3 regions of the Streptomyces sp. NBC_01257 genome follow, and region 3 is predicted to be linked to each of the others. Evidence: riboswitches for the same ligand, from Rfam matches in the RefSeq annotation. Region 3 holds a riboswitch; each other region holds the start of a gene.
What was found. A riboswitch is a leader RNA that binds a small molecule or an ion and turns the genes downstream of it on or off. The one in region 3 is predicted to bind cyclic di-AMP.
Positions count from the first base shown of each region.

Region 1: linked by a shared signal. The riboswitch ahead of OG408_RS34940 (M23 family metallopeptidase) and the one ahead of OG408_RS05560 (C40 family peptidase) in region 3 are both predicted to bind cyclic di-AMP.
Region 2: linked by a shared signal. The riboswitch ahead of OG408_RS24255 (C40 family peptidase) and the one ahead of OG408_RS05560 (C40 family peptidase) in region 3 are both predicted to bind cyclic di-AMP.

Region 1 covers NZ_CP108472.1:8,000,168-8,002,423, forward strand. Annotated here, with positions in the region: gene OG408_RS34935 (tyrosine-protein phosphatase) at 1-309, opposite strand, end outside; cyclic di-AMP (ydaO/yuaA leader) riboswitch at 773-932, shown strand; gene OG408_RS34940 (M23 family metallopeptidase) at 936-1,871, shown strand; gene OG408_RS34945 (SGNH/GDSL hydrolase family protein) at 2,054-2,256, shown strand, end outside.
Region 2 covers NZ_CP108472.1:5,567,999-5,570,254, forward strand. Annotated here, with positions in the region: gene OG408_RS24250 (hypothetical protein) at 1-17, shown strand, start outside; gene OG408_RS24255 (C40 family peptidase) at 96-1,265, opposite strand; cyclic di-AMP (ydaO/yuaA leader) riboswitch at 1,264-1,429, opposite strand; gene pcrA (DNA helicase PcrA) at 1,689-2,256, shown strand, end outside.
Region 3 covers NZ_CP108472.1:1,288,968-1,291,223, reverse strand. Annotated here, with positions in the region: gene OG408_RS05570 (LysR family transcriptional regulator) at 1-43, opposite strand, end outside; gene OG408_RS05565 (LysE family translocator) at 116-757, shown strand; gene OG408_RS05560 (C40 family peptidase) at 797-1,270, opposite strand; cyclic di-AMP (ydaO/yuaA leader) riboswitch at 1,274-1,445, opposite strand; gene OG408_RS05555 (hypothetical protein) at 1,775-2,083, opposite strand; gene OG408_RS05550 (ATP-dependent Clp protease proteolytic subunit) at 2,091-2,256, opposite strand, start outside.

The DNA.
Region 1 (2,256 bases), 6.7 Mb from region 3:
CCAGAACTCCGCGCCGTCCGCCGGGTCGCTGAGCGGAATGCTCACGTTGCGGACGCCCGGCAGCTCGACGTCCAGGCCGTCCAGCTTGTGGTCGGCGACGTTGCGGAAGTCGAAGACGGTGTGCAGCCCCAGGGTCCCGAGGAACGCGGCGTCCTCGGCCGTGGCGTGCGCCAGGTGGCCACTGCGGTAGAGCCGCCCGAACCGCACCCGGCGGCCGTCCGAGGTGGGCAGCCCGCCCACGTCACGGAAATTGCGGACACCCGCCAGCTCGGGCTCCGTCGACGGGGTCTGCGGCAGCTGCTGCGTCACGGTCACTCCTGGAGGCTCTGCCACCGGCGCGTGTCGCCGACGGGTCCACTCTCGTGACGATACGACATTGATTCCTCGGACAATCATCTCGGTCACGCCCCCGTTTCGCGCCTGCTCCGACCCCTCGCGCGGGGGTCGGTCCCGGGTGGATGTCCCGATCGGGGGAGGGCGGTGGGCATGACATGTCCGTATTGAGGCATTTAGTCGAACATGCCCCGCTTATGCGGGAGATGATGACCCTCTCGTGAGCGGGATCATATCCGTGACGGTGTGTGGTGATGCCGCGGTGGGGTAGTCCGTGCACCGCGCGGAAAGCCAAGATCCGTAATCCACGGAGTGTGACCGGAATTCCGCACCGAATTTCCGGCCCGGAATCCGATGAGGAACCCGTGGCTTGTTTCCGCCGTCCCGGCTCGCTTACGTTCGCTGTCAATCCGGACGGACCGCCTAATCCTGCCGCCGTCCGGAATTCGCACCCACTCACCGCGTGGCAGGAGCGGGGGAACCAGGTAAGCCGCCGACCGGGTAATCCGGCCGGCTCGGGGTGAAGTCGCGCCAGTCGCGACCGGACATCTCCAGTCCGAACCCGACAGCTCACCTCGCAGGCGCCGGAGAGGAAAACCTTCATGCCCATATCGGGTAAGCACCGCCGTCCCAAGTCCAGCACCATCGCCCGTGGCGTCGTCGTCGCGAGTGCCGGCGGAGCCGTCATCGCGCTTCCGCTGCTCGGCGCCACCGGTGCCAACGCCGCGGAGCAGGCCGCTCCCGCGACCTCGAAGTCGGCCGCCGCCACGCACGCCACCCCGGCCAAGCCGGTGGCGAAGGAGCAGGCCGGCTCCAGGACGTACTCCGTGGTCTCCGGCGACTACCTCTCGAAGATCGCCGCCCAGCACAAGCTCAAGGGCGGCTGGGAGAAGCTGTACCAGGACAACCGCAAGGTCGTCGGCGACGACCCGAGCCTGATCTTCCCGGGCATGAAGCTGACGCTCGGCGGCAAGTCCGCGGCGCAGACCTCCACCGGCGCCACCACCCCGTCGAAGGCCCCCTCCAAGGCCCCGGCGAAGACCGAGACGAAGGCCTCCACGGTCTCCAACTCGTCCTCCTCCGACGCCTCCTCCTCCAAGGAGACCTCGGCCCCGGCGACCCAGAGCGACAGCTCCGGCTACGTCCACCCGGTCCCGGGCAACCACACCACCGCCTACCGTGCCTCCGGCGCCAGCTGGTCCAGCGGCAGCCACACCGGCATCGACTTCCCCGTCGCCACCGGCACGAGCGTGAAGGCCATCACCTCCGGCACCGTCGTCACCGCCGGCTGGGGCGGCGCGTACGGCAACGAGGTCGTCATCAAGCACGCCGACGGCCACTACTCGCAGTACGGCCACATGTCCTCGCTCTCCGTCTCGGCGGGCCAGACCGTGACCGCGGGCCAGCAGGTCGGCCTCTCCGGCGCCACCGGCAACGCCACCGGCCCGCACCTCCACTTCGAGGTCCGCACGGGCCCGGCGTACGGCTCGGACATCGACCCGATCGCCTACCTGGCGTCGCACGGGATCAACGTCTGATCCAGCAACACCGGTCCGGTGATCCGGGCCTGAGCAATGCATAGAGGGACGGTGTGCGGCGGCGCACCGTCCCTCTGCTTATTCCCCCTTTACCAAAAACTGACCGGGTGGTCTATCTCACCACCCGTCAACCCCTTATTACGGTCGCGTAGGTCACATTCGGCGGTGCAGGATAAGCCCTTGTGGCAGACGATTCGAACAACATCCAGCAGGGCGTCAACAACAGACAGGGCGCCATCGGGTCGTACGCGGCGATTGGCGACAGCTTCACCGAGGGAGTCGGCGACCCCGGCCCGGACGGAACGTTCGTCGGCTGGGCCGACCGGTTCGCGGTACTCCTCGCGGACCAGCTCCCGGGCACCGGCGCGACGGGCGCCACGGGCCC
Region 2 (2,256 bases), 4.3 Mb from region 3:
CCACGCTCTGGACCTGAGCCGGATCACGGACACACGAAGGGCTGTGGCCCGGACCCCGGCGGTCCGGGCCACAGCCCTTCGTGTGCGGTGCCGTCCTAGCCCGGGCGCACGCTCCCGTAGATCGGCATGTAGTAGATCGACTCCTCGCGCACGTTCGCCCCCGGCTTCGGCGCGTGGATCATCATCCCGTCGCCCTTGTAGATGCCGACGTGGCTGATGTCGTCGTAGAAGAACACCAGGTCACCGGGTTGCAGATCCTCCGTGGCGATCCGGGTGCCCACATTGACCTGGTCCCAGGTGGTCCGCGGAATGTCGACGCCCGCGGCCTTCCAGGCGGCCTGGGTGAGCCCCGAGCAGTCGTACGAGGACGGGCCCGTCGCTCCCCAGACGTAGGGCTTGCCCATCTGCGCCCGGGCGAAGGCGAGGACCTTCTCGGCCTTGGTCGAGGCGTCGGCGTCCGAACCCGAACCTGTGCCGGTCCCGGTTCCGCTGCCCGTCCCCGTGCCGCTGCCGGCCTCCTTGGCGGCCTCCTCGGCCTTGCGCTCGGCCTCGGCCTTCGCGGCTGCCTGCTTCTTCGCCAGCTCCGCCGCCTTGCGCTTGGCCTCCGCCTCCTTCTTGCGCTCCAGCTCGGCCAGCCGCGCCTTCTCCTCGGCGGTCAGTTTCGACAGCAGTGTGCGGGCCTCGGTCAGCTTCGTCTGCACGTTCTGCTTGCTGGTGCGCAGCGTCGCCTGCGACTCGGTGAGCGTCTCCAGGCTCGCCACCGCCTCGGCCCGCTGCTTGGACGCCTTCGCCTGCTGCGTACGGAAGTCCGTGACGGCCTGCTGCTGGCGCTCGCCCATCCGGTCCATGAGGTGCGTCTGGTCGAAGAACGACTGCGGGTCGTTGGCCAGGAAGAAGGTGGCGGTCGGTGCAAGGGCGCCGTCGCGGTACTGGGCCGCGGCATAGGTGCCGAGCGTCCTGCGCGCCTCGTTCAGCTTCGCCGTGCGCGCGGCGACGTCGTCCAGGAGGGTGTCCACCTTGGCGCGCTGCCCGGTCGTCGCCTCCTTCGCCTGGTTGTACTGCTGGGTCGCCGTACCCGCCTGCCGGTACAGGTCGTCGACCTTCTTCTGCACGTCCTCGATGCTCGGCTTGGGCGCCGGGGCGGCCAGCGCGCTCTGCGAGGACAGCAGGGTCACCGAGGCCAGCGCGGCCGAGGTGAGCCCGACGGCCGGGGCGGTGGTGCGCACGCGGGTGCGTGGTTTGCGATGCGACGCCAAGGCCGGCATCTCCTTCCGTGGACCGCCTACCGGGTTAGCTGTCGGGTTCGGGCGGAACGGAAGGCTGCCCTACGGTCCTGGTGGGGGATGCGGACCGATTCACCCCGGTGTTGCGTGTGGGTCCCCGGTTCCGGACTTCTGCGGGAGCAGCCCGGATTCGGCGTGGACGCCCGCTCGGCGTGGATCGCCTCTGGGGGTACGGGCCGCCCGAACGAGCACGCTAGCCAACTCATGGTGTCCCTGTGAAGGTTGATGTTCGATATGCCCGATACATTTTCGTGACCTTGGCGTCGCGGGGTGTCGCGGGGCAGGTGGGGCCGGGGGACCGTCCACCCGGCGCGGTCGGGCACTCGCTCTGCGTGCCCGGCCGCGGGTGCGCTGTTCGTCACTCGGGCCCGGAGTGTCAGTGCGCACGCCTAGACTCGGGAGGCGATGAGCAGCCTCTTTGACGACAGCTTCCTGACCGGCCTCCAGCACACGGAGGAAGGGCCCCCGCCGCCCCCCGAGGACTCCGCACCCGAAGCGGTGCCGGAGGACCTCTTCGCGGGCGTGTTCGACGGCCCCCCGCCGCCCCGCGAGGCGTACTACCGCGACGGGGCACACCGCCCGGTCATCGACGCCGCCGCGCTGCTCGACGGGCTGAACACCGAGCAGCGCGCCGCCGTCGTGCACGCCGGGTCCCCGCTGCTCATCGTCGCCGGGGCCGGCTCGGGCAAGACCCGGGTGCTGACCCACCGCATCGCCCACCTGCTGGCCGAGCGCGGGGTGCACCCCGGCCAGATCCTGGCGATCACCTTCACCAACAAGGCCGCGGGCGAGATGAAGGAGCGCGTCGAGCAGCTCGTCGGCCCGCGGGCCAACGCCATGTGGGTGATGACCTTCCACAGCGCGTGCGTGCGGATCCTGCGCCGCGAGTCCAAGCGGCTCGGCTTCACCTCGTCGTTCTCGATCTACGACGCCGCCGACTCCAAGCGCCTCATGGCCCTGGTCTGCCGCGATC
Region 3 (2,256 bases):
CCGCGACCGCCACCAGCGCCGCGAGCCGTGTCGGGTCGTACATTAAGCGTTCCTTTTGGCAGACCCAGAAGATTGCAAGTACACGCTAAAGGCTTCCGGGGTCCAGTGTGGAGCCATGGACGCACAACTGACCGCCTTCGTCGGCGTCGCCGCCGGCATGGTCGCGCTGCCCGGCGCGGACTTCACCGTCGTCGTACGCAACGCCCTCGCCTCGCGGTCGGCGGGAGTGGCGACGGCTCTCGGGGTCGCCGGCGGCCTCCTCGTCCACACCGCGCTCGCCGTCGCCGGGCTGGCCGCCGTGCTGGTGGCGGTACCCGTGCTGTTCCGGACGGTCCAGCTCCTCGGCGGCGCGTACGTGCTCTACCTGGGCATCGGGGCCCTGCTCGCGGCCCGGCGCCGGCCGGAACCGGGCAGCGGGCCGGACGAGGAGACCGGTGCGCGGGCCACGAAGGGAACCGGGCAGGCACTGCGCCAGGGCTTCCTCACCAACGCACTGAACCCCAAGGCGCCCGTGCTCTTCCTGAGCCTGCTGCCGCAGTTCGTGCCGGACGGGGCCGCGCCCCTGCCCAGGACGCTGCTGCTGGCCGCGATCGTCGTGGTGCTGGCGCTGATCTGGTTCCCGGCCGTGGCGCTCCTGGTGGACCGCCTGGGGCGGTGGCTGCGCCGGCCGCGTACCGCCCGGGCGATCGAGGGCGGCAGCGGCGCGGCACTCACCGCACTGGGGCTGGTCCTGGTGACCGGTCCGCTGCTGCGCTGACGCGCGGGCGGGACCGGGGGCCGGGACGGAGCAGGGGCCTCAGCGGACCCGCCCGTAGTAGACGCTCTTCGTCCAGATCTTCTCCAGGCGGACCACGGCCCCGGTCTTGGGCGAGTGCCAGATCTTGCCGCTGCCCGCGTAGATGCCGACGTGGTAGATGCTGCGGCCGGAGTGGAAGAAGACCAGATCGCCGCGTTGCCGCTTGGCGGACGAGATGTGGCGGGTCTTGTTGTACTGCTGCTGGGCCGTGCGAGGGAGCTTCTTGCCCACCTTCTTGAACGAATAGAGCGTCAGGCCGGAACAGTCGAAGCGGCTGGGGCCGGTGGCCCCCCACCGGTAGGGCGCCCCCTTCTTCGACGCGGCGATGTTGAGCGCCTTCATCGAATGGGTCGCGGCCTGGGCGTCGGTCACGACGCCGGGAACGAACAGCGTGCCGCCGACGGCGGCGAGTGTCATCACCGAAGCCGTGGTGGCCCGGGCGAGCAGAGACGGGACATGAACCTGCGCAGTCATGCGCAACCCTTCGTCAGCCGCCTGTGAAGGATGACCTGTCGGGTTCGGGCTGGCGAAGTCGCCCGGCCGCGGATGCGGCTTCACCCCGAGGGACGACCGGAAGTCCGGTCGGCCCGTTGTGCTCGGGTCCTCCACTCCTGCCGATCCACTCCTGTCGACCAGGCATCCGGGCGGCGGCAGGACTCGGCGTCCGCCCGGACCGCCCCGCCGCGGTGGCGGGGGCTTGTCGTCCCAGGGATCTTGACTCACCGGGTGCCGGATTTCCGAGGTGAAACGGCGATATGTGAGGCTCATCACGACTGGCCCGTTCGGGTGGACAGGTGAAGTTCAGGTGGATCGCCCGAGTCCGTCGGCCGGTGCCGTACCAGCGACGGAACGGGAGATTTCACCCACTGTCCACCTTGAAAACGCAAATCGAGTTGTCCCTCGTGCGAAGTAACGCCTACGCCGAACGAGCGAGAAAATCTGATCCGCCAGCCGGGCGTGTCGACGCCGGGGAGTTGATCAACTCGGCGGGTCGGGCGGCACGGTGACGCGTCCGGCGCGCCGCTCGCCGTCCAGCAGGCGCAACGCCCGGGTCAACGTGGCTGCGTGGATCTGGGCTTCGCCCCGCTCGTGCATCAACGCGAGGGCGTCCCGCAGCGCGGCCGCGTACGAGGCGAGCGCCTGGGCGGCGCGCAGGGCGCCGTACGTGTCGCCGCCGTGGGACGGATTGATCCGGCCCACCTGGTCGAGGACTTGCAGGTAGCGGTCGATGAACTCGCCCTCGGCACGGGTCAGGGCGGGCAGCGGCGGGAACTCCGGTGGCTGCATCGGCACTTCACCGCGCGGGGTGGGGCGGCAGCGAAAGGTCGCGGTTCTGCACGATGTGGTCGACCAGTCCGTAGGCCTTGGCGCCCTCGGCGTCGAGGATGAGATCGCGCTCGGTGTCGGCGTCGATCTCCTCGGCGGGGCGGCCCGTGTGACGGGCCAGCATGCCGGTCAGG